One region of the Streptomyces sp. NPDC031111 genome, then DNA from elsewhere that is predicted to be linked to it. Evidence: riboswitches for the same ligand, from Rfam matches in the RefSeq annotation. Region 1 holds a riboswitch; the other holds the start of a gene.

Evidence for each region. Region 1 has a riboswitch for glycine ahead of gcvT (glycine cleavage system aminomethyltransferase GcvT). Riboswitches for the same ligand answer to the same signal wherever they lie in the genome.
Region 2: it holds a riboswitch for glycine, as region 1 does, so the genes downstream of both, gcvP (aminomethyl-transferring glycine dehydrogenase) here and gcvT (glycine cleavage system aminomethyltransferase GcvT) in region 1, are expected to answer to the same signal.

The regions. Positions count from the first base shown of each region.
Region 1 covers NZ_JBVIGS010000007.1:45,085-56,756, forward strand. Annotated here, with positions in the region: gene ACZ470_RS16290 (enhanced serine sensitivity protein SseB C-terminal domain-containing protein) at 1-336, opposite strand, end outside; gene ACZ470_RS16295 (enhanced serine sensitivity protein SseB) at 604-1,383, opposite strand; gene ACZ470_RS16300 (AAA family ATPase) at 1,437-2,105, opposite strand; glycine riboswitch at 2,327-2,427, shown strand; glycine riboswitch at 2,428-2,544, shown strand; gene gcvT (glycine cleavage system aminomethyltransferase GcvT) at 2,584-3,702, shown strand; gene gcvH (glycine cleavage system protein GcvH) at 3,817-4,194, shown strand; gene glyA (serine hydroxymethyltransferase) at 4,209-5,465, shown strand; gene ACZ470_RS16320 (L-serine ammonia-lyase) at 5,629-6,996, shown strand; gene ACZ470_RS16325 (lonely Cys domain-containing protein) at 7,094-11,672, opposite strand, start outside.
Region 2 covers NZ_JBVIGS010000014.1:3,212-14,883, reverse strand. Annotated here, with positions in the region: gene ACZ470_RS26420 (ABC transporter ATP-binding protein) at 1-644, shown strand, start outside; gene gcvP (aminomethyl-transferring glycine dehydrogenase) at 859-3,744, opposite strand; glycine riboswitch at 3,920-4,015, opposite strand; gene ACZ470_RS26410 (PRC-barrel domain-containing protein) at 4,129-4,503, shown strand; gene ACZ470_RS26405 (DNA polymerase IV) at 4,513-5,919, opposite strand; gene ACZ470_RS26400 (MerR family transcriptional regulator) at 5,975-6,658, opposite strand; gene ACZ470_RS26395 (bifunctional nuclease family protein) at 6,848-7,321, opposite strand; gene ftsR (transcriptional regulator FtsR) at 7,407-8,144, opposite strand; gene ACZ470_RS26385 (FHA domain-containing protein) at 8,183-9,118, opposite strand; gene ACZ470_RS26380 (DUF881 domain-containing protein) at 9,180-10,088, opposite strand; gene ACZ470_RS26375 (small basic family protein) at 10,094-10,426, opposite strand; gene ACZ470_RS26370 (DUF881 domain-containing protein) at 10,423-11,316, opposite strand; gene ACZ470_RS26365 (sugar phosphate nucleotidyltransferase) at 11,459-11,672, opposite strand, start outside.

The DNA of each region.
Region 1 (11,672 bases):
CCGGCGCAGGTCCAGCCAGGGGATGCCGACGCCGCCGCCGGGGGCGTGCGGGTTCAGCCAGAGCCCGTAGTGGTCGGGGTAGAGCGCGCGGGCCACTTCGAGGCCGTCGACCACCTCGTACGACCGGTTCCAGCCGCTGGCGGAGAGCTCCTGGGCGGAGGTGACGCAGGGGGCGTAGCCGTAGCCCTCGACCTCCATGTTCCCGTACTGGGCGTCCGGGGAGCCGGCCTGGCCGTGCCAGAGCAGCATCCAGACCTGGCCGGACGAGGGAGTCGCGAGCGCGCGCAGCAACGCCTCGTAGGCGTCGTAACGCCCGGGCGTCACCTGGCGCAGCATGTGCTCGACCTGACCGGCCGCCGCGGTGCCAGCGCTCACTTGTATCGCCCCTCCGTACAACCTCGCCAGCGAATGAACCTAGCTTAAGCCGACACGGGGCGGCGGGCTGCCGGGCTGCCGGGCTGCCGCGCGGCAGGCTCGCAGAAGAGTTCGGGGCTGCGCGTCGTCCGGCGGGTGCGGGTGCGTTGTGGCTTGTCGCGCAGTTCCCCGCGCCCCTAGGGGGTTGCGGAGCCGCATGTCGATACAGAGCCGCGCCCCTTTGGGGGGTTAGTGCGGGCGTTCGTAGAAGGGGCGGACCTTTGTGCGGAGCCAGTCGGCCACTGGGTCCTGGGCTATGTCCAGGACGATGAGGTTGACCGGCCAGGGGGCGGGGGTTCGGCCCAGGGCTCGGCCCAGGGCGTCCAGGGGGAGGGCGCGGGCGTCGCCCTCCCAGCGGGAGAGTTCCACGCCGATGAAGAGGACCGGGTCGGCGGTCTCGATCGCGGCCAGGCAGCGGCGGGCGGTGGTCACCACGCCGATGGAGTCGAACTCCGCCGTGGCCGCGGCGAGGAAGTCCACCGGGTCGTCCTGCCAGTCGGGTTCGAACAGCCGTACACGGCCGCCGGCCGCCGCGCCGTCCAGCGGGGTGCGTCCGGCCCGGCACAGCTCGGCCACGGCCGGCGGTGGCAGCGGGATGCCGACCACGCCGCCGGGGTTCACCGCGATCCCGGCCTGCGGCGGCAGACCGCGCGCGAACTCCACGGCGGGCGCGACGGTGTACGACATGTGGGAGCCGACGACCTGGCGGAACTGCTCCTCGGAGCTGAAGACGGGGACGTATGCCTGGCCGTCGAGCTCCATGGTGGGCAGGTCCAGGGGGCCGCTGTGCGGGCCGCCGCCGTTCGGCAGCGGGACCCAGACGAAGCTGCGGCCCAGCACCTCCACGATCCTGCCGCCCGCCGAGGGGACGCCGAGGGATGCGGAGAGCACCTCCTCCAGTTCGTTGCCGGGCCACCCACCGTGCGGATGGGGGTGCGTCTGCGCCGGGAAGTCCGCCGGGAAGTCCATCTGCCTACCGCCTGCTGCCTGGAACCACTGCTGTGGCTGGAAAGGCTATCCGGTCAGCCCGTGAAGCCGATCCGGCGCAGGGCGTCCGCCGCGTCCCGGTCGACGAGGACCGCCGATCCGCAGCCCGCCGGCAGGGTACCCCGCTCCACGTCGCGCAGCAGCCGCTCGTTCGCCACGCGGTGGCGCAGGAACGCGTACCGGGAGACCCCGCGCCCCCGTTCGCGCTGGCCGGCCAGGGCCTGTTGCGGGGTGACGTCCAGCAGCAGCAGATGCAGGTTCGCGTCCCGGCGGCGGGCCTCGCGGGCCAGCCAGCGGCGCACCCAGGCCTGCGTACCGCAGTCGTGCACCACGACCGGGCCGCCGGAGCGCAGGACGCGGCGCAGGCCGGCGTAGTGGGCGAGGCGGACCAGCGGCCGGTACACCGAGTACGGCAGGAAGCGCGGCATGAGGTCGTCCCAGCGGTCCCGGGTGTCCTGGGAGTCGACGCGGGTGCCGCGCACCGCGCGCCGCATCAGGGTGGACTTGCCGCTGCCGGGGAGTCCGGTGACCACGACGAGGTCGCGGGGCCCGAAGAGCAGGGCGCGCGGGCTGCGACCGCCCCGCTCGCGCAGATCGCGGACGACGGGCGCAGGCAGCGCGCCGCCGACCTGACGGATCTCAGCCGCCGGCTGCTGGGGCAGCGCGACCCCCGTGGTGGTGGCGCACGCCGTGGTCCTGTTCACCTGATCGTCCTCCCCTGGGGCCAGGTACGGGTACCGATCCCCACCGAGTGTAAAGAGAAGGTAATGCCCGGGTCTCTCTTTTCCGTCCCTTTCCTGAAACAGGCCTGTCACAGCATCCTGTGACCGTGCCCGCACACGCCGTGCACCCCCAGAGAAGGGTCCCCCTGCCGCGCCCCGACAATGCGTGCAATGATGTGCGCGCCAACTGCATACCGGCCGTTTGAATCCGCGCGGGAGAGTCCCCGGCACCGTTTGTCGCCGGGGCGCCGAAGGAGCAAGTCCCTCCCTTGAATCTCTCAGGCCCCGTTACCGCGCGGGCGAGGCACATCTGAAAAGCGGGCCGCCGTGACAGTGCTCCGGTGGCTCCACCCAAGGTGCAAGCCAGGACCGTGTGCCGGTCATGGCGAACCTCTCAGGTTCCGATGACAGATGGGGAGGAAACGTCCTCGCCGCCGTCATGCCTTTGGGAGACCGACCGATGAGCAGTACCGAACCCCGTCGGACCGCGCTCGATGCCCTGCATCGTTCGCTCGGCGCCACGATGACCGACTTCGCCGGCTGGGACATGCCCCTGCGCTACGGCTCCGAGCGCGACGAGCACAACGCCGTGCGGACGAGGGCCGGTCTCTTCGACCTCTCGCACATGGGTGAGATCACCGTCACCGGGCCGGAGGCCGCCGCGCTCCTCGACCACGCCCTGGTCGGCAACATCGGGGGCGTCAAGCCCGGCCGCGCCCGCTACACCATGATCTGCCGCGAGGACGGCGGCATCCTGGACGACCTGATCGTCTACCGGCTGGACGACACCGAGTACATGGTGGTCGCCAACGCCTCCAACGCGCAGACGGTGCTCGACGCGCTCGTCGAGCGCGCGGCCGGTTTCGACGCCGAGGTCCGCGACGACCGCGACGCGTACGCGCTGCTGGCCGTGCAGGGCCCCGAGTCCCCGGGGATCCTCGCGTCGCTCACCGACGCCGACCTGGACGGCCTGAAGTACTACGCCGGTCTGCCCGGCACCGTCGCCGGTGTCCCCGCGCTGATCGCCCGTACCGGCTACACCGGCGAGGACGGCTTCGAACTGTTCGTGAAGCCCGAGCACGCGGTGGAGCTGTGGCAGGCGCTCACCAAGGCGGGCGAGGGCGCCGGACTGGTCCCCTGCGGGCTGTCCTGCCGGGACACGCTGCGCCTGGAGGCGGGCATGCCGCTGTACGGGAACGAGCTGAGCACCTCCCTCACGCCCTTCGACGCCGGTCTCGGCCGGGTGGTGAAGTTCGAGAAGGAGGGCGACTTCGTGGGCCGTACGGCGCTCGCCGAGGCCGCCGAGCGCGCCGCCTCCGAGCCCCCGCGCGTCCTGGTCGGCCTGGTCGCCGAGGGCCGCCGGGTCCCGCGCGCCGGGTACGCGGTCGTGGCCGGCGGCGAGGTGATCGGCGAGGTGACCTCCGGCGCCCCCTCCCCGACGCTGGGCAAGCCGATCGCGATGGCGTACGTCGACGCCGCGCACGCGGCGCCGGGCACGAAGGGTGTCGGTGTGGACATCCGGGGCAGCCACGAGCCGTACGAGGTCGTGGCGCTGCCGTTCTACAAGCGGCAGAAGTGACACCGTCTTCGGACGGCTTCCGCGCGTGAGGTGAGCACGGCGCGCCCGCTCACCGGTGGCGCACGCAGTTCCCCCAGTCATCAGCAGTCCCCCGCGTACAGGAGAATTCAGGCCATGAGCAACCCCCAGCAGCTGCGTTACAGCAAGGAGCACGAGTGGCTGTCGGCCGCCGAGGACGGCGTGTCGACGGTCGGCATCACGGAGCACGCGGCCAACGCGCTCGGCGACGTGGTCTTCGTCCAGCTCCCCGAGGTCGGTGCCGGCGTGACCGCGGGCGAGACCTGCGGCGAGCTGGAGTCCACCAAGTCGGTCAGCGACCTCTACTCCCCCGTCACCGGTGAGATCACCGAGGTGAACGAGGACGTCGTGAACGACCCGTCGCTGGTGAACTCGGCCCCCTTCGAGGGCGGCTGGCTGTTCAAGGTGCGCGTCACCGACGAGCCGGCCGACCTGCTGACCGCCGCCGAGTACGACGCCCACATCGCGGGCTGAGGAGCCGTAGCCGCATGTCGCTTCTGAACACGCCCCTGCACGAGCTCGACCCGGCGGTGGCCGCCGCGGTCGACGCCGAGCTGCACCGGCAGCAGTCCACCCTCGAGATGATCGCCTCGGAGAACTTCGCCCCGGTCGCGGTCATGGAGGCGCAGGGCTCGGTCCTCACCAACAAGTACGCCGAGGGCTACCCCGGCCGCCGCTACTACGGCGGCTGCGAGCACGTCGACGTGATCGAGCAGATCGCCATCGACCGGGTCAAGGAGCTCTTCGGCGCCGAGCACGCCAACGTGCAGCCGCACTCGGGCGCGCAGGCCAACGCGGCCGCGATGTTCGCGCTGCTCAAGCCCGGCGACACGATCATGGGTCTGAACCTCGCGCACGGCGGGCACCTGACCCACGGCATGAAGATCAACTTCTCCGGCAAGCTCTACAACGTGGTCGCGTACCACGTCGGCGACGACGGCCAGGTCGACATGGCCGAGGTCGAGCGGCTGGCCAAGGAGAACAAGCCGAAGCTGATCGTGGCCGGCTGGTCGGCGTACCCGCGTCAGCTGGACTTCGCCGCGTTCCGCCGGATCGCGGACGAGGTCGGCGCGTACCTCATGGTCGACATGGCGCACTTCGCCGGTCTGGTGGCCGCGGGGCTGCACCCGAACCCGGTCCCGCACGCCCACGTGGTGACGACGACCACGCACAAGACGCTGGGCGGCCCGCGCGGCGGTGTGATCCTCTCCACGGCCGAGCTGGCCAAGAAGATCAACTCCGCGGTGTTCCCCGGCCAGCAGGGCGGGCCGCTGGAGCATGTGATCGCCGCCAAGGCCGTCGCCTTCAAGGTGTGCGCCTCCGAGGAGTTCAAGGAGCGCCAGCGCCGCACCCTGGAGGGTGCCCGCATCCTGGCCGAGCGCCTGGTCAAGGACGACGTCAAGGCCGTCGGCGTGGACGTGCTGTCCGGCGGCACGGACGTGCACCTGGTCCTGGTGGACCTGCGCAATTCCGAGCTGGACGGCCAGCAGGCGGAGGACCGCCTCCACGAGGTCGGCATCACCGTCAACCGCAACGCGATCCCGAACGACCCGCGCCCGCCGATGGTCACCTCGGGCCTGCGGATCGGTACGCCCGCCCTGGCCACCCGGGGCTTCACCGCCGAGGACTTCACCGAGGTCGCGGACGTGATCGCCGAGGCGCTGAAGCCTTCCTTCGACGTGGAGGCGCTCCGGGCGCGAGTCACGGCCCTTGCCGAGAAGCACCCGCTGTACCCGGGTCTGTAGTAGTTTCGTACGCTTTCCTTCGTACGGATGTCCGGGGCATCGCGCACACTGGTCCGGTGAGCGCGGTGCCCCGCACCATTCACCGCAAAAACGATCCCTCTTCTCCGAACCACCCTGTTCCCCGGTGGACAGCGTCGTCCGCCGAACCCTTAGGAGTCCTCCCGTGGCCATCTCGGTCTTCGATCTGTTCTCGATCGGCATCGGCCCGTCCAGCTCGCACACGGTCGGCCCGATGCGGGCGGCCCGGATGTTCGCCCGGCGGCTGCGCAACGAGGACCTGCTGGACTCGGTCGCCTCGGTCCGGGCGGAGCTGTACGGCTCCCTCGGCGCCACCGGGCACGGCCACGGCACGCCCAAGGCGGTGCTGCTGGGCCTGGAGGGCGACTCGCCCCGGACGGTGGACGTGGAGTCGGCCGACGAGCGGGTGGAGAAGATCAAGGACGGCGGGCGGATCCGCCTCCTGGGCGAGCACGAGATCGCGTTCTCCTTCGACGACGACATGGTGCTGCACCGCCGCAAGGCGCTCCCCTACCACGCCAACGGCATGACGCTGTGGGCGTACGACGCGTCCGGCGCGGAGCTGCTGTCGAAGACGTACTACTCGGTCGGCGGCGGATTCGTCGTCGACGAGGACGCGGTGGGCGCGGACCGCATCAAGCTCGACGACACGGTCCTGAAGTACCCCTTCCGCACGGGCGACGAGCTGCTCCGCCTGACGAGGGAGACCGGCCTGTCCATCTCCGCCCTGATGCTGGAGAACGAGCGCGCCTGGCGGAGCGAGGAGGAGATCCGCGAGGGCCTGCTGGAGATCTGGCGGGTGATGCGGGCGTGCGTCGACCGCGGCATGTCCCGCGAGGGCATTCTGCCGGGCGGTCTCAAGGTGCGGCGGCGGGCCGCGAACACCGCGCGCAAGCTGCGCTCCGAGGGCGATCCGCAGGCCCTCGCCATGGAGTGGATCACCCTGTACGCGATGGCCGTGAACGAGGAGAACGCGGCCGGCGGCCGGGTCGTCACGGCGCCGACGAACGGAGCGGCGGGCATCATCCCGGCCGTCCTGCACTACTACGTCAACTTCGTGCCCGGCGCCGACGAGGAGGGCGTGGTCCGCTTCCTGCTCGCGGCCGGGGCGATCGGCATGCTCTTCAAGGAGAACGCCTCCATCTCCGGCGCCGAGGTCGGCTGCCAGGGCGAGGTCGGCTCCGCCTGCTCCATGGCCGCGGGCGCGCTCGCGGAGGTGCTGGGCGGCTCCCCGGAGCAGGTGGAGAACGCGGCCGAGATCGGCATGGAGCACAACCTCGGCCTGACCTGCGACCCGGTCGGCGGCCTGGTGCAGATCCCGTGCATCGAGCGCAACGGCATGGCCGCGGTGAAGGCGGTCACGGCGGCCCGGATGGCGATGCGCGGCGACGGCTCGCACAAGGTGTCCCTGGACAAGGTCATCAAGACGATGAAGGACACCGGCGCGGACATGTCGGTCAAGTACAAGGAGACGGCCCGGGGCGGGCTGGCGGTCAACATCATCGAGTGCTAGGGCCCGTCCGGCGGATCAGGTCGGAGGAAACCGCCGGCGCCTTGCAGCCCAGGTGCGCGGGGTCTGCTGCGTCCAGTCGCAAGGTGGAGGAGCGGCCCTAGGGGACACCCGCGGTCGCCAGGCCGAGACTCTCGCGGAGGCGTGCGGCGAGGCTCTCGACCGTTCGGGGGTCCGGCGATCGCCCCGCGAGGAGGACGGCGAGCCGGCGCACCGCGGCGCGGAACGCCTCGTCGGTGTACCGCCAGTCCGCGAGTGCTGAGTCCGGTTCGCCCGGCAGGAGCAGTCCGAGGGCCGTGTCCCATGTCCGGGCCGCGTCCGGGTGCGCGGTCGTGCTCCGGAAGTCGTCGAAGGCCGAGCGCCAGATCCGGCGCGACACCGCGGCCGCGACGGCGTCGAGGGCGTCCGGCCATGGGCCGGGGCGGGCCAGCAGCAGCCGCACCTGGTCGAGCCGCGCCAGCCCGCTCCCCCGCACGCCTCCGCCGAGCTGCGCCTCGACGTCCATCCCGGGGGTGATGTCGATGTCGGCGTCCCTCAGTTCGGCCAGGGTGACGATCTCGCCGCCGGTGAATCCCGGCGGGTCGCCGGGCAGGTCCTCCGTGCTCACCTGGCCGGCGATCCACCGGCGCCGGACCTCCTCAGGGGGCGGCGGCTGAAGCGGGGTGTCGTCGGCGGTGGAGGCCGGCGGCGCGGCGGGGGCGGTGGGGCCCGCGGCGTCGGAGGGCCGCAGGTGGCCGGCGCGTGCGGCGCGCAACAGGTGGGCCAGGGACCCGGCGGTCAGCGACCGGTCCCAGCCCTGCCCGGCGGCGTACTGGCCGACGACGTGCCGGAGCCCGCCCCAGGTGAGCAGGCCGGGGTCGGCGTTGCCCGCCGCCTGGAACCGGAGCTTTTCGAGGGCGCCGAAGCCCTCGACCAGCTCGTGGAACTCCGCCTCGCGTGCCGGGTCGGAGTCGATGTGCACGCCGTGGGTCTGCCGCAGGGCCCGTACCCAGTGCAGGGCGCGGTCGGTGCGCCCCGGCAGTCCGTTGGGCAGTCCGCCCAGGTCGGCGAGCGCGTCGAGGGCGTCGGTCCCGGGCTCGGGACGGAATTCCTCGATGTGCCCGGCGGGGTTGTCGGGGTCGTCGTAGACGATCAGGCGCGGCGGCATGCCGCCCTCGGCCTCGCTCACCGAGACCTGGCGGTCCACGGTGAAGACGGTGCGACGGGTCTCGTTGGCGACGTACTGGGCGGAGGAGGGATGGGCGAGCAGGTCCTGGTCGGCGCGCGTCATAGACAGCTCGCAGAGCAGCAGCCACACCGGCCGTTCGGGGGGCAGCGCCCGCAGGCTCTTGCGCCGTGCCAGCACCCGGCCCAGCTGCCGGGGGTGGAGCGCCTGATTGGCACCGGTGCTGTGGCGGGGCGCGGTGGTGCGTCCGCTGTCGCCGTGACCGACGGCGACGTAGGAGTCGGCCAGGCCCCGCGGCAGGGACAGCAGACCGCTCTCCTTGGCGGGGTACACACCCGGCAGCCCCTCCCTGAAGTTGGTGTAGTGCTGGATGGCGGCCACCACCCGCAGGGCCTCCTCCCGCAGCGCCATGTCGTGCGCGTCGAGGAACGCCCGCCCGGTCAGTGCCTGCCCGTCCACCGTGACCAGCGGGTACGAGTGGATGTCGGCGTCGGGGAAGACGGTGCCGTTCGATGCCCTGACGGTGGCCGCCGGGTCGTCCGGGACCAGTCCCGGGTCGGCGGGGACCCAGGTCCCCGCCGGTTCGCTCCCGGAGGCCGGCGCGGCCAGGACCGGCACCCGGCGGCCGGTCGGAGCCGTTTCGAGCCGCAGGTCGCCGTAGGTGAACCAGACACGGGTGCCGGTGCGGTCGGCGATCACCCGGGCGAGGGCCTCGTTGCGGCCGTCCTCCTCGGCGATCAGGATGACCACGGGCACGTCCGGCCGCCGCCCCGGGTCGTGCAGCACCAGTTCGGCGAACTCCTCGTCCGACACCGGCTTCCCGTTCGCCAGCACCACTCCCTCGGCGTTCCGTTCGGCGAGCACCGCGTGAGCGTCGGCCCCCCAGGGCGAGGGGTGAACGCCCTGCGGATCGGCGACGACGTCCATGTGCAGGTGGATACCGGTCCGCCCGGTCCAGTTCCTGCCGTACGGCGTGCCGTCGTCCCCGCTGAGCGCGGACTGCTGTGCGTAGCCCTGCCGGGTCAGCCCGTAGGCGGCGATGGCGTCCAGGCTGCCGCCGCGGCCCCGGCGGTGGGCGCTGCTCGCGAGGGTGAAGGCGTCATAGTGCTGGGCCGCGTCCACCGGGGCGTCCGGCGCCAGATGCAACAGCGTCCGGGTGATGCCGTCCAGGTCCAGGGCGGCGCCGAAGCGGGGGTGCCCGGCGCGCGCCGATTCGATCACGCGCAGCGCGTTGAACAGTCCGTCGCGCAGCTCCTGCGTGAGCGGCTGGGAGCCGAAGGTGGCGTCGACGACCGCCCGCAGTTCCTGAAGCCGTCGCTGTACCGCGCTGTCGGTGGGCGGCGGTGCGGCGGCGGACCGCACCGCCGGTACCGGGGCGGGGAACGGCGGCGGCAACGGCGCGGGAGTGTGCGGCCGCGGCGTGTGTGCGCCGGTGGTGCCGTCCCACAGGGCGCGCACGGCCACGTACGAGTCGCTGTCGTCACCCGGGACGCCCTCGGCTACGTCCCACAGCGCACGGGCGCGGGCCAGCGCCTCGTTCTCGACGTCGGTGGCCTCGACGGGGTTGACCGCCGCGGGACGCACCCCGCGGGGACGGGCGGGTTCCACGCTGCGCGGATGACGGGTCCGGGGCGGGGGGCCCTCGCCGTACAGCCGGCGCAGCAACGGGTACAGGGCCGGCTGGTGCGCACGCACCCACTCCGGGCCCTCGTTGTTGCGCCGCAGACCGGTGTACGGGTCGGTCCCGCCGTTGGCCATGAGATAGACGTTGGTGAGCTGGGCGAAGAACTCGCGCTCGTCCCGGCTGCTGTAGTTGGGGGCGCTGCGACGGCCGTCGGAGTCGTGGCCGTGGAGGTCGCCGTCGGGCCAGGCTCCCTCCTCGCCGGCCTGCTCGGTGGCCCGGAAGGCATCGGTGACGAGCTGTCGGTCGGCGGCGTCCAGGCCGTAGAGGTGCACGGTGTGGGCGACCTCGTGCACCGTGGTCGAATAGCCGTCGGCCTGGGCGGACTCACCCTTGGGGGCCGTGGGGCGCTCACCCAGCAGGTTCTCCTCGGTGACGGCCGCGCTGCGCAGTCCGGCACCGCGGACGGTCTCCCAGGGACGGCCGTCGTCGGTGACGGCGCCCCGCAGGTGACGGAAGGCGTCCAGGGACGTCATGGCCTCGCTCCTGGGCACCACCACGACCCGCGAGCCGCCCTTGAGCAACCGCGCCGCGACATCCGGGTCCTGGAGCAGCCGGGCGACCTGGACACGGGCCCGGTCACCGGCGGAGACGGGCTGCTCCACCCCGTCGGGCACCTGCGTCATGAGGTGCGCCGCCACCGAGGCGAACTCGGCCGGGTCGAGCCCGTCCCGCAGGGCGTCCACCAGCACGGGATCACTCGCCAACCGCTCACGGTGCGCGGGCGGGAGGGACGCCAGCGTCGCGTCGCGGTCGGCGGTGGACAGTCCGGGCAGCCGCGCGGCCAGCGCGCGCACCGGGTCCTCGGTCACCTCCGGATGGACCCGCAACGCGTCGGCGAGGTCGGTCAACGCGTCGCGCAGTGCGGGCAGTTGCTCGTCGGGGACGCCGAGGGCGCGCCAGGTGTCCTCGTGGCGGGCGAGGGCTTCGGGGTCCAGGGCGGCGGAGTCGAGCAGCTCGCTGAGCCGTACGGCGAGGGAGGGGGCGGCGCCGGCCGGCCGCTCGGTGCGGTAGGCGTCCTCGTGCGCGAGGGCCGGCGTGACCGTACGGGGGCTGTCGGCGGGCGTGCGGTGCAGCGCCGACAGCAGGTCGAGGAGGTCGCGTGCGCGCAGCTCCGGGTCGGTTCCGGTGGCGAGGGCGAGGGCGGCGTCGGCCACGGAGTCCGCGGGTGCCGGGACGGTGAAGCCGTCGACCGTGACGGTGCCGGGGGCCGGCCGGTCCACCGCCGTGACCATGAGGTCGACGCCGTTCACCGAGAGGTCGAGAACCCGGCCGCCGTCGCCCGGGACGGCCCGGATCCGCACGGACGCTCCGGGCATCTCCCGCTCCAGCGCCCCGCGCAGCGCGGCGACGGCGGGCAGGGCGGCCGCGGACAGCTGGAACTCCACGGCGCCCAGCGGCCGGTCCTGACCGAACTGCACCCGGCCGCGGGCGGCTCCGGACAGCAGCACCGGGTGGCCGAGGCCGTGCAGCACGGCACCGACCCGGCGGGCGACGTCCAGCTCGGCGGTGTCGCCACCGTTCGGCTTGTCCGCCCCGGCCCTCTCCAGCGGGGCCGGAACATCGCGGTCGGCCGGGGTGGTGGTGGGGGCCGACGGCGGGGGCGGGGCCGCAGGTGGCGGCGGGGGTTCCGTCGGCGGGGGCGGGGCGGGGGCGGCGGTCTTGACCTGGTCGGTCCCGACGACGACACCCAGTCGGGCGCTGAACAGGGCCGCCACGTTGGTCAGCCAGTCGGCGGCCTCCGTGGCGTCCAGGCCCGGGCGGACCGTCTCGCTCATGTAGCGGCCCGACTTGTCGTTCACCACCCAGGAACGCAGTTCCGCGCTCCAGCGG
Region 2 (11,672 bases), on a different contig from region 1:
GCGGCCAGGCACAGCGCGTCGCCGTCGCCCGTGCCTTGGCCACCCGCCCCCGGCTGCTGCTCCTGGACGAGCCCCTCGCGGCCCTGGACGCCCGCACCCGGCTGGAGGTGCGGGCGCAGCTCCGCCGTCATCTGGCCGCTTTCGAGGCCGTCGCCGTCCTGGTCACGCACGACCCGCTGGACGCCATGGTGCTCGCCGACCGGCTGGTCGTCGTGGAGCGGGGACGGATCGTGCAGGAGGGCACGCCCTCCGACATCGCCCGTCACCCGCGCACCGAGTACATCGCCCAGCTCGTCGGCCTGAACCTGTACCGGGGCCGGGGGGAGGGCCACACGGTGCGGCTCGACGCGGGGCCCTCCGTCAGCACCACGGAGGATCTCTCCGGTCCCGCCTTCGTGGCGTTCCCGCCCGGCGCGGTGGTCCTGTACCGCGACCGGCCCACCGGCTCCAGCGCCCGCAACCTCTGGCGCTGCGAGGTCGCCGGGCTGGAGACCCACGGGGACCAGATCCGCGCGGAGCTCACCGGCGAACTCTCCCTGGCCGCCGACCTCACGACGGTCGCGGCCGCCGAACTCGACCTGCACCCGGGCGCACCGGTCTGGGCCGCGGTCAAGGCGACCCAGACCCACGCGTACCCGGCGTAGGCCTGTTGCGAAGAACCCGCCTGCCCGACGACACCTCGCACGCCCTCTCGCCCCGAGCACGTACCTGCCGCCGGCGGGGCCCTTCGGGCGGACGAGGGACGTGCGCGACAGCCGGGCACGGCGCGGCAGGCCCACGCCGCCGCGTCGCCCGGCCTGAAGGCGCCCGGCATGCCGAAGGGCCCCGCTCCGGTCGAGCGGGGCCCTTCGCCGTGCGTCAGTCCTCGTACGCGTCCAGCGGCGGGCAGGAGCAGACCAGGTTGCGGTCGCCGAAGGCCTGGTCGATGCGGCGCACCGGCGGCCAGTACTTGTCGGCGGCGCTCACCCCGGCCGGGAAGACGGCCTCCTCGCGGTCGTAGGCGTGCTCCCACTCCCCGCCGAGCGCGGCGGCGGTGTGCGGGGCGTTGCGCAGCGGGTTGTCGTCCGCGGGCCACTCGCCCGAGCCGACCTTCTCGATCTCCGCGCGGATCGCGATCATCGCCTCGCAGAACCGGTCCAGCTCGGTGAGGTCCTCGGACTCGGTGGGCTCGATCATCAGCGTGCCGGCCACCGGGAACGACATCGTCGGCGCGTGGAAGCCGTAGTCGATCAGCCGCTTGGCCACGTCGTCCACGCTGACGCCGGTGGCCTTGGTCAGCGGGCGCAGGTCGATGATGCACTCGTGCGCGACCAGCCCGCCGGGGCCGGTGTAGAGCACCGGGTAGTGCGGCTCGAGGCGCTTGGCGATGTAGTTGGCGCTGAGCACGGCCACCTGTGTGGCCCGCTTGAGCCCCTCGCCGCCCATGAGCCGGACGTACGCCCAGGAGATGGGCAGGATGCCCGCCGAGCCCCACGGCGCCGCCGAGATGGGTCCCACGCCGGTCTCCGGGCCGGCCTCCGGCTGGAGCGGGTGGTTCGGCAGGTACGGGGCGAGGTGCGCCCGTACGCCGACCGGGCCGACGCCGGGACCGCCGCCACCGTGCGGGATGCAGAAGGTCTTGTGCAGGTTCAGGTGCGAGACGTCGCCGCCGAAGTGGCCCGGCTTGGCCAGGCCCACCAGGGCGTTGAGGTTCGCGCCGTCGACGTACACCTGGCCGCCGGCCTCGTGCACCTCGGCGCAGATGTCGGCGACGTGCTCCTCGAACACGCCGTGCGTCGAGGGGTACGTGATCATCAGGACGGCGAGCTCGTCGCGGTACTGCCCGATCTTCGCCCGCAGGTCAGCGACGTCGATCTCGCCGTCGTCGGACGTCTTGACGACGACGACCTTCATCCCGGCCATCACGGCGCTGGCCGCGTTGGTGCCGTGCGCGGAGGACGGGATGAGGCAGACGGTGCGCTGCTCGTCGCCGTTGGCGCGGTGGTAGCCGCGTACGGCGAGCAGACCGGCCAGCTCGCCCTGGGAGCCGGCGTTGGGCTGGAGGGACACCTTGTCGTAGCCGGTGACCTCGGCGAGACGTTCCTCCAGCTCGTGGATGAGCGTGAGGTAGCCCCGCGCCTGCTCGGCGGGCACGAAGGGGTGCAGCTGCCCGAACTCGGGCCAGGTGACCGGCTCCATCTCGGTGGTCGCGTTGAGCTTCATGGTGCAGGAGCCCAGCGGGATCATGCCGCGGTCCAGCGCGTAGTCGCGGTCGGCGAGACGGCGCAGGTAGCGGAGCATCGCGGTCTCGGAGCGGTGCTGCTGGAAGACGGGGTGCGTCAGATACTCATCATTACGAAGCAGGGCGTCCGGCAGCGTGTCCCGCGCTGCCGCGTCCAGGGCCTCGACGTCGCCCTCGACGCCGAAGGCGCCCCACACGGCGGTCAGCCGCTCCCGGGTGGTGGTCTCGTCACAGGCGATCGAGACGTGGTCGGCGTCGACGAGGCGCAGGTTGACGCCGTTGTCGCGGGCGGCGGCGACGACCTCCGCGGCGCGTCCCGGGACCCGCACGGTCAGCGTGTCGAAGTAGGAGCCGTGCACGATCTCGGCTCCGCCGGACCGCAATCCCTCGGCGAGGACGGTGGCGTACCGGTGGGTGCGCCGGGCGATGAGCCGCAGCCCCTCCGGGCCGTGGTACACCGCGTACATTCCGGCCATGACGGCGAGCAGCACCTGGGCGGTGCAGATGTTGCTGGTGGCCTTCTCGCGGCGGATGTGCTGCTCACGGGTCTGGAGCGCCAGGCGGTAGGCCTTGTGTCCGTCGGCGTCGACGGAGACGCCGACGAGCCGCCCGGGCAGGCTGCGCGCCATCTTCTCCTGCACGGCCATGTAGCCGGCGTGCGGGCCGCCGAAGCCCATCGGCACACCGAAGCGCTGCGTGGTGCCGACCGCGATGTCCGCGCCCAGCTCGCCCGGCGACTTCAGCAGCGTGAGGGCGAGCAGGTCCGCGGCGACGGTGACGAGCGCGCCGCGCTCGTGCGCCTGGTCGATCACCGGCTTGATGTCGCGTACGGCACCGGAGGCGCCCGGGTACTGGATCAGCACGCCGTTGATCTCGCGCCCGTCGAGCTCGGCGGGGATGCCGTCGCTCAGGTCGGCGACGACGACCTCCACGCCGGTCGGCTCGGCGCGGGTCTCGATGACCGCTACGGTCTGCGGCAGCGCGTCCGCGTCGACGAGGAACAGGCCCTTCTTGTTCTTGCCCATGCGCCGGGACAGCGCCATCGCCTCGGCGGCGGCGGTGCCCTCGTCGAGCAGGGAGGCGCCCGAGGTCGGCAGGCCGGTGAGCTCGGCGACCACGGTCTGGAAGTTCAGCAGCGCCTCGAGCCGGCCCTGGGAGATCTCCGGCTGGTAGGGCGTGTACGCCGTGTACCAGGCGGGGTTCTCCATCACGTTGCGCAGGATGACGGGCGGGGTGAAGGTCCCGTAGTAGCCGAGCCCGATCATCGAGCCGAGCACCTCGTTGCGGTCGGCCAGGGACCGCAGCTCGGCCAGCACCTCGGCCTCGCTCCGCGCGCCGGGCAGGTCCAGCGCGTCGGCGTTCTTGATGACATCCGGCACGGCGGCGGCCGTCAGCTCGTCCAGCGAGCCGTACCCGACCTGGGCGAGCATCTTGGCCCGGGCCTCGTGGTCGGGGCCGATGTGGCGCTGCTCGAAGGGGATTCCCTGTTCGAGCTCGGAGAGCGGAGTGCGAGGGGCGGTCATTGAGGAGGCCTCCTGGTCCGACGACCTTCGAGGGGCACCACGGCACGGGTGCCCGGACGGCCTCCCCCTCTGTCATCTCAACCTGAGAGCTTCACCGGATCGCCCGAAGGGGGTCCGGCTTTCACCGTCGGTGAGAGCGGAAGCCGTCGACACCCGCTCTGCTTTCCAGAGTGACCTCGTCCGTGCGGTACGTGTGCCTGAGAGATTCCGGGGAGGATTTGCTCCTTCGGCGCCTCCGATGGTGTCCGGAGGGCTCTCCCGCACGGGGTCAGCAGCCGTTGTCAGCGTACCAGCGAGCACAATGCCAGGGCCTTCGAGTGGCCGCTCCGCCGATTGTGCCGTTTTGTAGTGCTTACGGATGAGTTTGCGACCAGTGGAGGGCCCGTGCAGACCGACATCGATCCGCGCCACCTGATCGGCCGCAAGGCGTTCGACCGCAATGGAACCCGGATCGGCACGATCGACGAGATCTACCTCGACGACGCCACCGGCATACCGGAGTGGGCGGCGATACGCACCGGACTGTTCAGCAGGGACGCGTTCGTCCCCTTGGAGCCGAGCGAACTCGTCGACGGCGCCCTGCACGTCCCCTTCGAACGGGCCCTCATCAAGGATGCCCCCGACTTCGGCGTGGGCCGCCATCTCTCCCCCGAGCAGGAGCTCCAGCTCTACCACCACTACGGTCTGGACATCGCCGCGCCTCCGCCGCTGCCGGACCGCGACTTCGGCAAACTCGCGGGCAACGACAAGCCTGTCTGATCCCCCCGCTCACCGGCTCTCCGACCGCGCCCCTTCACCGGCCTCCGCGCCCTCACCGCCCTCACCGTCCTGGGGCCCGGGGGGCATGGGCACCAGCGGCAGCGGATCCGCAGGCTCCAGGGCCGGGTCGTCCACGCGGAAGGTCTTCACCCGGCCCGGCTCCGAGTCGGGCGTCTCGAAGCGCACCGTGACCCGGCCCAGCCCGCTGCCCTGCACCCATCCGTGACCGTACGCGGCGTGCCGTACGTCGTGGCCCGCCGGCCAGCGCCGCTCGGCGGGGGTCTCCCGGTCCGGCGTGGGCGCGGGAGCGGCCTCCTCGGGCGGGGAGTCGGCCGCGCCCACCCCCGCCGCCTGGGCGAACAGGTCCTCCTGGGTGTAGTCGGCCAGCCCGCTGACCCCGACGCCGAGCAACCGCACCCCGCCCGTGGTGTCGACCGAGTCCAGCAGCCGCGCCGCCGCCTCCCGTACCACCGCGGGATCGTCCGTGGGGCCCCGCAGCGTCTCGGACCGGGTGAGGGTCGAGAAGTCGTACCGCCGCACCTTCAGCACGATGGTGCGCCCCGACAGCCCCGCCGCCCGCAGCCTGCGCACACACCGGTCGGCGAGCCGCTGCACCTCCGTCCCGACCCGCCCCCGGTCGTGGATGTCCACGTCGTACGTGTCCTCGACCGACACCGACTTCGTCTCCCGCTCGGCCACCACGGGCCGCTCGTCGCGGGCCAGCGCCATGGCGAACAGCGCGTGCCCGTGCGCCTTGCCCAGCAGCCGTACGAGCTCGTCCTCCCCCGCCTCCGCGAGCTCCCCCACGGTGTGGATCCCCACTCGCCGCAGATGGTCGCCGGTCGCCGGTCCCACACCCGGCAGGGTGCGCACCGGCAGGGGGGCCAGCAGAGCTCGCTCCGTGCCCGGTTCGATCAGCACCAGTCCGTCCGGCTTCGCCTGCTCGGAGCCGATCTTCGCCAGCATCTTCGAGGCGGCCAGCCCCACCGACCCCGTGAGTCCCGTGACCGCTCGTATGTCCCCGCGCAGCTTCACCCCGGCCAGCCGCGCCGACCGCTCGTCCCAGGCCGCGCCACCGGCCTCCAGGTCCACGAACGCCTCGTCCAGGCTGAGCGGCTCCACCAGGGGCGACAGGGCCCGCAGCAACCCCATCACCTGCTCGCTGATGGACCGGTAGAGGGCGAAGCGCGGGACCAGGTACGCGGCGTTCGGCGCGAGCCGCCGGGCCTGCGCCATCGGCATCGCCGAGTGGACGCCGAAGACCCGGGCCTCGTACGAGGCGGTCGCGACCACACCGCGCGGCCCGAGCCCGCCCACGACGACCGCCTTCCCGCGCAGGCTCGGCTTGGACGCCTGCTCCACCGAGGCGAAGAAGGCATCCATGTCGAGATGCAGGATCGTGGGCGCGGATCTCACATGTCCGATGCTGCCCCATACCACTGACAATGCGGGCGTCGGAACGCCCGGCGGCTCAGACCGCCTTGTTCCGCCGTCGTGCCAGCTCGTCCATCGGATTGTGGCCGATCAGGGTCTCGCCGGTGTCGATGCGCTCTCCGTGCAGCTGCGACAGCGCGCTCTCGACGTCCCGCCACACCACGCCGACCGCGATGCCGAAGACTCCCTGGCCGCCCTGGAGCAGGGCGTGGACCTCGTCGGGCGAGGTGCACTCGTAGACCGTGGCCCCGTCGCTCATCAGCGTCATGCGTTCCAGGTCGCTGAAGCCGCGCTCGCGCAGATGCTGTACGGCGGTGCGGATGTTCTGGAGGGAGACGCCCGTGTCGAGGAACCGCTTGACGATCTTCAGCACGACGACGTCGCGGAAGCTGTACAGCCGCTGGGTGCCCGATCCGTGGGCCGGTCGCACGCTCGGCTCGACCAGCCCGGTACGGGCCCAGTAGTCGAGCTGCCGGTAGGTGATACCGGCGGCGGCGCAGGCCGTGGGCCCCCGGTAGCCGATCTGCTCGGACGCCATGGACGTCGCCCCTCCGCTGCTCGGCACAGCCGTCGGTCGCTGCGGAGCCTGGTCGATCGCGCCGCCCTGCGCGGGATACCCGCCGCTCGAACGGAGCCGGGAGCTCTGGGGAGGGTACGGCCCACTCGCCCCGAAACCGTGTCCGGGGGCACCCCCCACCGAACCGTCGCCGCTGCTTCTCACGCCGACCTCCGTCCTTGACCTGCCTCCTCGACGGTAGGCAGTCACCAAGGGTGCGTCAACGATCGCCACACTCGGCACGCCGAGTGATAATCACCCTAAGAGTGGTTTCCCGTACCCCACCGCGGGGAAAGGCTAGCCGAATGCTCCCGGGGCGTGCCCCGGCGGCCGAACCGATGCGGCGGCGCCCCCTCACTGATTGCTGGTTCCGAAGTCCTCCGGCGAGATCTGGTCGAGGAACTCGCGGAACTTCTCCACCTCGTCCTCCTGCTCGTCCGGGATGGCGATCCCGGCGTCGTCCAGCACCGTGTCACTGCCGTAGATCGGCGTACCGGTCCGCAGGGCCAGCGCTATGGCGTCGGAGGGGCGGGCGCTCACCTCGACACCGCTGGCGAACACCAGCTCCGCGTAGAACACGCCCTCCCGCAGGTCGGTGATGCGCACTTCCGTGAGCTCCTGGCCGACGGCCTCCAGCACGTCCTTGAACAGGTCGTGGGTCAGCGGCCGTGCGGGTGCCATGCCCTGCTGGGCGAAGGCGATGGCCGTCGCCTCCCCCGGTCCGATCCAGATGGGGAGGTAGCGGTCGCCGCCCACTTCACGCAACAGCACGATCGGTTGGTTGGAGGGCATCTCGACCCGGACACCTACGACATCGAGCTCGTTCACACAGCAACCCTAGGCCGTGCCCGGGACGTTTGGGTAGTCGGGCAGGGAACGGGTGGCCGATCCGGCCCCCCGAGGCCGGCCCGCCTCAGGGCAGCCGCACCCCGAGCGCCGCCTGCACCAGCGCCGCGTGCAGCTTCACCGTGAGCCCCGCCAGCTCCTTCGCACGGGCCTCCGCGTGGGCCCTGGTCTGCGGGTTCCGGTGGCGCTTCAGCGGAGCCACCACCTGGTCCACCAGTCCGGCCTCACGCTCGGCTGCGGCCTTCATCGCCCGCAGATGGCGCGGCTCGATACCGAACCGCCCCAGCTCGGTGATGAGCCCGGCGACGGTGACCGCCTCGGCGTCGTAGACCCCGTCCTCGACCGGGGCGAGCAGCCCGTACGACTCCCACTCGGCGAGCATCGGCTCGTCAATGCCGGCGGCCGCCAGCAGCCGGCCGCGTCCGATACGCGCGGGCCCCTCGGCGGCGGGCTCCCGGCCGGCGGCCTCCCCGTCCCCCGGACGGCCCAGCGCGGGGAGCCGGACGGCCTCGCCGCGCTCCACGGCGTCCAGGTGCTCACGGATCACCTTGAGCGGCAGATAGTGGTCGCGCTGCATCCTCAGCACATGGCCGAGCCGCTCGACGTCCCCGGCGCTGAACTTGCGGTACCCGGACGGGGTCCGCTGCGGCTCGATCAGCCCCTCCGACTCCAGGAAGCGGATCTTGGAGATGGTGACCTCGGGGAACTCCTCACGCAGCGCGTTCAGCACCGCGCCGATGCTCATCAGTCCGGTGCCCGCGGCGGCGGCGCCGTGCCCGGCACCGCCGCTCGGTGTCTGAACCATGGACCTTCCCTGGGGTCCCCCGGACGGATCCGGGGAGGTCAGTAGCCCCGCTGGCTCGCGTAGAAGACCAGCCGGTACTTTCCGATCTGCACCTCGTCACCGTTGGACAGGGCGACCTGGTCGATCCGCTCCCGGTTGACGTACGTGCCGTTGAGGCTGCCCACGTCGGCCACCGTGAAGGAGCCGTCCGGGCTGCGCCGGAACTCCACGTGCCGACGGGAGACCGTCACGTCGTCCAGGAAGATGTCGCTCTGCGGGTGACGCCCGGCCGTGGTCAGGTCGCCGTCCAGCAGGAAGCGGCTGCCCGAGTTCGGCCCGCGGCGCACCACCAGCAGCGCGGAGCCCATCGGCAGCGCGTCGACGGCCGCCTGCGCCTCGGGAGAGAGCGTCGGCATCTGCGTCTGGCCGGTGGCCTCGGCGTCGTAGGCCTCGAGACCGGAGATCGAGATCGTGGACGTCGTCTCGGAAGGGCGCTCCGGGGTGACCCCGGGCCTGAGCGGCGCGCCGCAGTTGGAGCAGAAGCGGCTGTTCTCCGCGTTGCGGTTACCGCACCTCGTACACACCAGGGCCGACATGGACGGATCCTCCTGCCGCGGCTGCCCACCAGGGGCGTGGGACGCGTACGGGTCGGAGAACCCTCCACCCGTACCTGAGGTCGACGGTTGCCCGAAACCTATGCCGCCCGACTGTGCGGGGTCAACGGACGGCGCGCCCGGGCCGCCCACCTGGTCCCGGAACAGCGGACGCTGACCTTCCGCCTCGGGCTGTGCACGATGGCGAGCGGTCGCGTTGTCGCTGTCCTCTCGCCGCGCGCTCTTGCCGAACAACTTCGCAAACAACTTCACGGGCGATTCCCCTTGACCGAAACAGACCCGCCCGTGGGGCAGGACGAACCCTGACTGAACACATTGGCCGACCCGGACATCTTCACAACGTCCGCCTCCGCCAGACAGTTTCCACCACGCACCAGCCAATCGGTGCGCCGACCCCCCGCAACCTCATGCCCTCGCCGGACGCCCCCCATGCACCCCCGGTTCACTGGGAGGACGACCGAGCGTAGTCAGGCCGCTTCACCGCCCGCAAGGCATCCACGACGATCTTGGTCGACTGCTCCACGGTAACGGTCGCCTGTTCCTTCTCGAGAGTCTGCACCACACCTCCGGGGATGTTGAGCGCCGGCTCGAGGTCCTGCGGCTTGCCGATGACCTTGAAACGATAGGGCGCGGTGATCTTGTTCCCGTCCACGCCGACGCCGTTCCCGGAATCCGTCAGGTAGGTGCCCGCCACCACCCGCACACCGTTCACCTGGATCGCCTCGGCACCGGCCGCGCGCAGCTCCTGGATGGCGTCGAGCAGCATGTTCGCCTCGACCGTCCCCTTCGTGTCCTCGATGGTCATCGTGATCCCCGGCCCCTGCGCGGCCACGGTGCCCGCCAGGACGCCGAGTTGCCGTTCCTTCTCGATCGTCTGCTTTCGGGCCTCCTCGGCCTGGTCGGAGCTGTTCTCCAGCTCGTCCCGCTGCTTCTCGAGTCCCTGCTTCTCGTCCTCAAGACGTTCTGTGCGGTCGTCGAGTTCATCGAGGATGCGCACAAGATCTTCCTGGCGCGCCCCGCGCAGCGCGCTGTCGCTGTCGCTGTTCGACGCCACCTGGACGGCCAGACCGAAGCCGAGACCGAACAGCAGCAGGGCGACGATGAGTTGGGCCCGGGTCACCCGCGGCGGCCACAGCCCCGCCACCAGCCGCTGCCGCCCGGTCGGGCCCGGCGTCGGGGGCACCTCCTGCGGCGCACCGTCCTCGACGGGCGCGGACGCCCTCACGGGCACCCCGACGGGCACCTCCGCGGGCAGCTCCCTGCGCAGCCCGGCCGGGGCCGAGGCGTCGGGGGCGGACCTGGGCGGGGACACCGCCGCGCGTGTCGTCTCGTCGTGCTCGCGCTCACTCATCGGCCTCACGCCCGGAACACATGCCGGCGGATCGCCGCGGCGTTGGAGAAGATACGGATGCCGAGAACCACCACGACGCCCGTGGACAGCTGTGCTCCCACACCGAGCTTGTCGCCGAGGAACACGATGAGCGCGGCCACCACGACGTTCGACAGGAACGACACCACGAACACCTTGTCGTCGAAGATGCCGTCGAGCATGGCCCGCAGCCCTCCGAACACGGCGTCGAGCGCCGCGACGACGGCGATCGGCAGGTAAGGCTCGACGACCGCCGGAACCTCGGGCCGGACCAACAGTCCGGCCACGACTCCCACGACGAGGCCCAGTACGGCGATCACGATGTGCCCTTCTCGGTTATCGGCTGTGCGGTACGTACGATCACACTCGTTGCGGCGGGCAGCCGGACGTCGTCCTCCGCGGAGATGGCCGTCCGGATTCCGTAGTTCTCTTGCAGGGCATGCAGATAGAGACCGTCCGCGCTGTTCTGGAACCGGTCACTCAACTCCCCGCCGTCCCCCACCGCGAGCACCGTGTACGGCGGCACCAGCGGCTTGTTGTCGACCAGTATCGCGTCTCCCGCGGCCCTGATCGCCGACAGGGCGGTCAGCCGCTGTCCGTTGATCGAGACCGCCTCGGCTCCGGACTCCCACAGTCCGTTGACGACGCGCTGCATGTCGCGGTCGCGGACCCGCCCGGTGTCGGAGAACCCGGAGACGGACCGCGGGTCGCCGTCGCCGCCCCCGCTCGCGTCCTTGGCGTCGTTCACCACGAGCCGGAGCCCGGGCCCGTGCACCGCGACGGCTCCGGACAGGACGCCCACCACCGCGGACCGGTCGCCGCCGCTGTCCCGGAGCGCCTCGCGCTGCCGCGCGCTCACATCGGCGCGCAGTTCGTCGACGCTGTCCTCGAGTTCCTCCGCGGCGTCGGTCTCCCGGTCGATCCGGTCGATGAGCTCCTCGCGCTCCTTGGCGACGACGGGAGCCGCGACACGGGCCTGGGCGGCGCCCACGGTGACGATCAGGGCGGCGAGCACCAGACCGCCGGCGAGGCCGAGCTTCGCCCTGAGCGTCTTCGGCATGCCGCCGTCGCCGTCGGCCTTCTTCCGCGCGGCGGCCTCGGCGTACCCGTCGTCGAGGCTGTGGTCCATGACGTTGTTGATCAACGACATGGAGGCGTCCGGGCGCGCGGGCCGCGCGGGTGTGCTCCGAACGGGGGGTTGCTGCGGCATGCCGCACATCGTCGCACGCCGGGACCACTACCTCCGAACGGCCCTACCGGCATGCCGGACAGGCCCCGTTGGGGACACTTGTCCGGCACGCAGGCGTACCACTCGTTTCACCGTCCCGCGCGGGTCACCCCGCTCAGGCCGTTCACCTTCCCGCGCTGTCCACGACCGCCGACCACTCGTCGAGCAGGGCCTGGGCGGAGGCGTCGTCGGGCCCCTCGGCCCACAGATGGGTGACGGCCTCGGCCGGGTCGGGCAGCACCATCACCCAGCGGCCGTCGGTCTCCACCACGCGCACGCCGTCGGTGGTGTCCACGAAGCGGTCTCCGGCCGCCTCGACGACGCGCCGCATCACCAGT